Regions from separate parts of the Pedobacter sp. genome, predicted to be linked through region 2. Evidence: riboswitches for the same ligand, from Rfam matches in the RefSeq annotation. Region 2 holds a riboswitch; the other holds the start of a gene.
The links. A riboswitch is a leader RNA that binds a small molecule or an ion and turns the genes downstream of it on or off. The one in region 2 is predicted to bind cobalamin.
Positions count from the first base shown of each region.

Region 1: another riboswitch for cobalamin. It lies ahead of metE (5-methyltetrahydropteroyltriglutamate--homocysteine S-methyltransferase); the one in region 2 lies ahead of ACQY77_RS02375 (TonB-dependent receptor).

Region 1 covers NZ_OZ257244.1:3,058,837-3,062,269, forward strand. The annotation lists gene ACQY77_RS12335 (M14 family metallopeptidase) at 1-961, opposite strand, end outside; cobalamin riboswitch at 1,139-1,340, shown strand; gene metE (5-methyltetrahydropteroyltriglutamate--homocysteine S-methyltransferase) at 1,535-3,433, shown strand, end outside.
Region 2 covers NZ_OZ257244.1:635,065-638,497, forward strand. The annotation lists gene ACQY77_RS02375 (TonB-dependent receptor) at 1-1,974, opposite strand, end outside; cobalamin riboswitch at 2,073-2,262, opposite strand; gene ACQY77_RS02380 (serine hydrolase) at 2,347-3,433, shown strand, end outside.

The DNA.
Region 1 (3,433 bases), 2.4 Mb from region 2:
CAACGATTTCTGTTAGCAAACCAATCATGTTGTGGAAATAAGTTGTTGTTCTTAAGCCACCATTATACCAGGTAGAGAAAACTGATCCACCTCTTTGCGTGTAACCCGGTTTACCTTCCACATTAAGTCGTGTATGCATAGCCGCACCAACAGCATCCAGGCTCGTTAAGAGTGTTGGATCGAAAACATAGTTAAAAGGATCGCGATAAGGAGGCCCTGCCACAACAGTACCTGCAGGACCTGCTTGATGATGGTTATACATAATCTGTGGTAACCACTCAATAAAAAGCTGTCTTCCTATGTTTTGTGTTTCTTTAAGGTTCAGCATAAAAAAGTCACGATTATTATCATGCCCGGCATATTTTTCATATAACCGTGGTAATCCGGATAAGGTACGTTTGCTCTGGTCCTTTTGCCTCATGTACCAGCTGGTAACCAGTTCTTGTCCATCGGGATTAGCATGGGTAAAAAGGATAATTACATTGTCCAGAATTTTCATGGTTTCAGGATCTGTTTTAGAAGCAAACTCGTAAGCAGTTTGAATCAATTGGTGAGCACCAACCGTCTCAGTGGCATGAAGGCCTCCGTCTATCCAAACTACCGCTTTTCCCTCTTGCGAGAGTGATTTGGCTTGTTCCGTGGTAATTTCGGCATGAGCCAATTGCTGCGAGATCTCTTTATACCGTTCCAGCTTTTGAATATTTTCTGGTGAAGACACAATTAACATATATTGGCTTCTACCTTCTTCCGTTTTTCCAATATCCACCAATTTTACTCTTTTGGAATGTGTTGACAGTTTTTTAAAATAGGCTTCTGTTTGAGTGTAGGTTGCCAGTTGGTAATTCTCTCCGATATCAAATCCAAAGTGAGATTTAGGGCTGGGCACTTCCTGAGCTGCAGCAGAAAACCCAACCACCAGAAAAAAAATAAATGAGAGCTTTTTAAGGTAGTTTTTGATCATAATAAGTTTAGTTTATTGGATAAACCAAATATAATATAGATTATCAGCTGTAATTCGCTTGCGCTAAATTTGTTACAGACATAAAACTTACCCGGATTTGTCCAAAAATTAGCTAAACCGTCAAAATCCTGCTGCTTATTAGTTACATTTGCGCTTGATGTAAGTTCTTAACTTTATTTTTCATCAACCGGTGAAGGTCCTCGGTGTAATATCGGGGATAATAGGGAATCATGTGAAAATCATGAGCTGTCGCGCAACTGTAAGTCTTGTCTGTAAAAAAGGCAACAGTTTTATCATTCATGCCACTGTACTTTAAATGTATGGGAAGGCGATAAAACTGGGGATAAGTCAGGAGACCTGCCTTTTATCGAATTGACGATGCTTTCGCGTTATAAAGCCATTGGTCAGGTCTGATAAATACAATAGAATATCTGATTATTCATGTGCTCAAAGCATTTTCTGCAGTAGAGCGGATTTTGTATGCTTCAAACTTTTCCAGCGATTTATAGCCAAAAAGCTGTAAAATATTGCAAAAAGAGCTTTTAAATGATTTTTTACTTAATCTTTAAAAGAATGAAAACGCAAAATTTAGGCTATCCGCGAATTGGTAGCCACCGCGAACTGAAAAAAATCTGCGAAAATTATTGGGCAGGAAAAACAGGTTACAAAAATGTACTCCAGGTGGGTAAGAACATCCGCCACGAAAACTGGCAGCTACAAAAGGAAGCAGGGATCGACCTTATTCCTTCAAACGATTTTTCTTTTTATGATCATGTTCTTGATCATTCCCTGATGTTTGGCGCTATTCCAAAAAGATATAACGAGGTTATTTTGAGAAAGGGAAATGCAGAGCTTGATCTTTACTTCGCCATGGCGAGAGGTTATCAAAAAGAGGATTTGGATGTAGTAGCGATGGAAATGACGAAGTGGTTTGATACCAATTACCACTACATCGTACCAGAATTTTACAAAAACCAGCCCTTTAAGCTCTTTTCTACCAAAGTTATCGATGAATTTTATGAAGCCAAGCAACTGGGCATCATTAGTAAACCTGTGCTTATTGGACCGGTATCATACCTGCTCTTAGGCAAAGAAAAGGAAGCTGGCTTTGAAAAGATTGATTTAATTAAGAATCTTCTTCCTGTGTATCTTGATATCTTAAACAGGTTAGCTGCTTTAGATGCCGAGTACGTTCAGTTTGATGAGCCTTTTTTAGCGTTAGACTTATCCGAAAAGGAGCAGGCGGCATATCAATTTGTGTATAAGGAAATTAAAAAAGCCTTTCCAAAATTAAAAATAGTTCTGGCAACATATTTTGAAGGATTAGGAAACAACTTGACTTTAACCACCTCACTACCGTTTAATACATTACATATCGATTTGGTGAGAGCTGAAAATCAACTTGAATCGGTTATTGCAGCGCTTGGCGACGATAAAATATTATCATTAGGCCTTGTTGATGGTAGAAACATCTGGAAGAATGATTTCTCTAAATCCAGTGCCCTCATTACTCAGGCCGTAAAACATTTAGGTGCAGCCAGGGTATGGATTGCTCCATCGTGTTCCCTCATACATTCTCCAGTAGATTTAGATAATGAAACGGATGAACAAAACCTATCTGCAGAAGTTAAACAATGGCTGGCTTTTGCTAAACAAAAGGTCGCCGAAGTAGTTACTTTGAAAAAGATTGCCACACAAGAAAACCCTGCATCTACCCAGCAGAAACTAGAAGAAAACCTTATTGCTATTAATAACAGGGAAAACTCAACACTAATTCATAATCAGTTGGTTAAGCAACGTGTTAAAGCTTTACAAACAAAAGATTCAGAAAGATCAAATCCTTTTTCGCTCAGAAAAATTAAGCAGCAATCGTTAAACCTACCACAATACCCCACTACAACTATTGGATCGTTTCCACAAACAGTTGAAGTAAGAAGCTGGAGAGCTAAGTTTAAAAAAGGATTATTTACTGATGAAGAATATAACAGCTTAATTGCCGAAGAAACGGCCAAAGCCGTTAAATGGCAAGAGGAAATAGACCTCGATGTTTTGGTTCATGGCGAATTTGAACGCAATGATATGGTAGAATACTTTGGAGAGCAACTGGCTGGTTTTGCCTTTTCTAAAAACGGATGGGTACAAAGCTACGGTTCTCGCTGTGTGAAACCACCCATTATTTTTGGCGATGTTTCGCGCCCTAAACCAATGACAGTAAAATGGACATCGTTTGCACAATCCTTAACTTCCAGATACATGAAAGGGATGTTAACCGGCCCGGTAACCATCTTGCAATGGTCCTTTGTCAGAAACGATCAACCCCGTTCAGAAACCTGTACACAAATTGCCCTCGCGATTAGAGATGAGGTTATTGACTTAGAAAATGCCGGTATTAAAATCATCCAGATTGATGAACCTGCCATAAGAGAAGGGCTTCCATTGCGCAAAGCGGATTGGCAAAACTATCTTAACTGG
Region 2 (3,433 bases):
GTTGAGTACCACATCGTAGTACTGGTTAAGCAGATTATTTATCTCGACATTAACTTTATAATTCTGATGTGATCCGAAATAACCACCGATAGAAAGATCATGTGTATAGTAAGGCTTTACGTAGTTTACCGGTATATTGGCCTTTTGGCTGTAACGTTCACCGGTATAAATAAAGCTGTAGTTTAAGCTGTACCTGCTATGGGTAATACTTCCGGTAAATGAACCGCTGTGAACAGGAATATATGGAATCTGATTGCGGTACGTAAAACCGGTTTTGGTTACATCCAATGCTTTTTCGAATGTATAATTTAAATTGGTACTGAATTCGAACTCATTGATTAACCATAAAGTTTTAATATTGGTTTCCAGTCCTTTAATAGATACTGCATCCAGATTGAGCATTGTCCACCTGAATAAGTTAAGTGTGGGTACTGCAACAATTTTATCTTTTACCTGGTTGTAATAAACATCGGTTTGAACGGAGAAATTCTTTAGTGATCCATGTAAAGAGTGTGTGTTGTAGTTAAAACCTAAATCATACTGCTTCGTGTATTCCGGCCTTAAACTCGTATTTCCAATAAAAGTGTAGTACAGATCGTTGAAGGTTGGCATTCTAAATATAGATTTATAAAAACCTTTCAATCTAAAATTCGGACTTTGAAAAGGCTGCCAGGAAAACATGGCTGCTGGAGTATATTCTGTGCGGTTACCGGCGGCAGATAAAGTTTTAACTTCCTCGTTAATAACCGTAGCCAATACATTGGTTTGAAATTCGAATCTTTTTTTAAAGTATTTACCTGCCAGTACAAATAGACCTGTGCTGCGGCTTGGATAGGCAAAGTATTCCAGATTAGCATCCAGGTTCTGGTAACTATAATCGGCAGAGAAAGCAAAATGCAAATATGGCTTCATCTGGTACACATTGGCCACAGAAAGGTACCATTCTTGTTGTTTGTAGATATTATTTAGCGCACCCCTATCAGATTTAATAGTTGGATCATTGTAACGGGTGTAATCATTGGCATACTTGGCATTTAAAGAAATGTTATATCGCCGGTTTGGGTTGTTTTCATAATGGGTCTGAACAAATGAGTTATCATCCCATTGGCGCTGGCTAAAATCAAATTTATTGGAAACAATTGCTCCGGGGATACCACGTTCAGACCGATATTTGTAAAGCTTAACATTCCATTGGCTGCTATCTGCACCTTGTCCAAATGCTCCCCCTTCCAGGCGATAGGAATAAATATCTGCATTGGTACGAACAACTGTTGTATCGTAATATCCGTTGGTATAGCGGTATTTATATTTCCCGTTTGCATTTAAAAATGCTGCATTCAAGTTAAAGGCGAGGCGCTTGTTTATCTTTTGCTCATACAAAACCGCTGTATTAATAAAACCGAAAGATCCGGTTTTTACATCTGTACTGATGTTTTGATTTTTGTTTAAAAAAGTTGGTACTTTCGTTTTGATATATAAAGCACTTGCAGAAGCGAAGGCCTTTGCCGGCTGTAAAAGTTCACTGCGTTGCCCGCTGGTTAGCAAAAGTTCCGCTACGTTATCTAAAGTATACTTCCCTAAATCTACCTGCCCGTTTTGAGCATTACCCAGCTGCACACCATCATAAAAAACAGCGGTATGGTTGCTACCCATACTGCGCACATTAATGGTTTTTAATCCGGCTATGCCACCATAATCTTTAACCTGAACACCAGAAAAATAGCGGATAGCATCTGCAATTGATAAAGCATTCAACCTTTGCAGTTCTAAACCAGATAGTACCTGCAATGGCGTAGGCGAAAGGTGCTGCTTACTTATCCTTAACTGATTGATTTGAACTTCCTTAAGTTGATTAACCTTTACGGTATCAGCTTGTGCCCATAAAAAATCAGGGCATAATAGGGCTATCCAGAAAATGGAAGTGCCAATAAAAAACTGCATGATGCCACGTTGGGCAAGATGTTTAATAATCATTTTTGTTGCGAGTTATTACCCACAGCAAACAGATTTGAAGGAAATGAAAATACGAAAACCTTTAGTACCTCAATCCTAGCTTCAATCCCCGAAAGCTATGAAATTATATGCTAAAGGCAGGTCTTCTGACTTACTCCCGATTTTTCTACCTTCCCGTTTCTTAGAAACAGTGGCTAACTGATTGAAAAATCGTTATAGAGCTTACAGCTGCGGGACAGTTACAGAATTACACTGTATTCCCTTTTAATTCCGGGTGTAAAACCGGAAACCAAAAGCGCCGCAAAATTAGTAAAATTAAGCTAAATGTAAAATGGATGTTAAAGGATATCTTTCTTCAGGCAAAAGGTTAACTTTAAAAATCAATCCCAGCACATGAAAAAAACGGCTTTTATTTTTCTTTCCCTAATCAGTGTATCTGCAATGGCACAAAAAACCGATACTACGATGCTTCAAAAATTAATGGAATCCAAACCTGAGTTATTTGCCGGGATCTTAAATCATCCGGAACGCAACCAGGTTCAAATTCTATACACACAGATAAATCGGGATGCCCAAAACAAATCACATTTTAAAAGCTACAGCTATAACCTTAATCCCAACCATTACTTCTACCCTGCCAGTACCGTTAAGTTAGCTGCTGTAATTTTTGCACTGGAGAAAGTGAATACCCTAAAACATACCGGACTTACAGCGAAAAGCATTATGATAACAGATAGTGCATTTAAGGGGCAAACCAGGGTATCAAAAGATGAAAGTGCAGCAAATAAGCTTCCTTCTATTGAGCATTACATTAAGAAAATACTGCTAACCAGCGATAACGATGCTTTCAACAGGCTTTTTGAGTTTATTGGAAGAGCAGAGATCAATAAGAAGCTAAAGAAAAATGGTCTTAACCACAGTCGGATATTAAACAGATTGGCTATTGGAGATGCAGGCGAATCGGCAAAGCATACCAATCCGATTAATTTTTTTAATGGTGATAAATTAGTTTACAGTCAGCCTGCTCAGTATGATCCGAAAGAATATGCGTTAAAACTCAGCAACCTGGTAATGGGCAAAGGTTATTTAGACAGTGCAGAGAAACTGGTAAATAAACCTTTTAGCTTAGCCAATAAAAATGCCTTTTCCATTTCAGATCAGCAAAAACTAATGCGCAAACTGCTTTTCCCCGAATCATTTCCGGCAAAGGAACGATTTAACTTAAGTACCGAAGACTACAAGCTGATATATACTTTTATGAGCATGTACCCAACAGAAAGCCAATATCCTAAATATGATGAAAAGGAATTTTGGCCAACCTATGCCAAGATGCTTTATTATGGCAGAGAAAAGGACGTGTCTCTGGATAAAAACATCAGAATTTTTAACAAATATGGCGATAGTTATGGTTTTATTATTGACAATTCTTATTTCGTGGATTTTAAAAATGGTATTGAATATTTACTTACTGCCGTAGTAC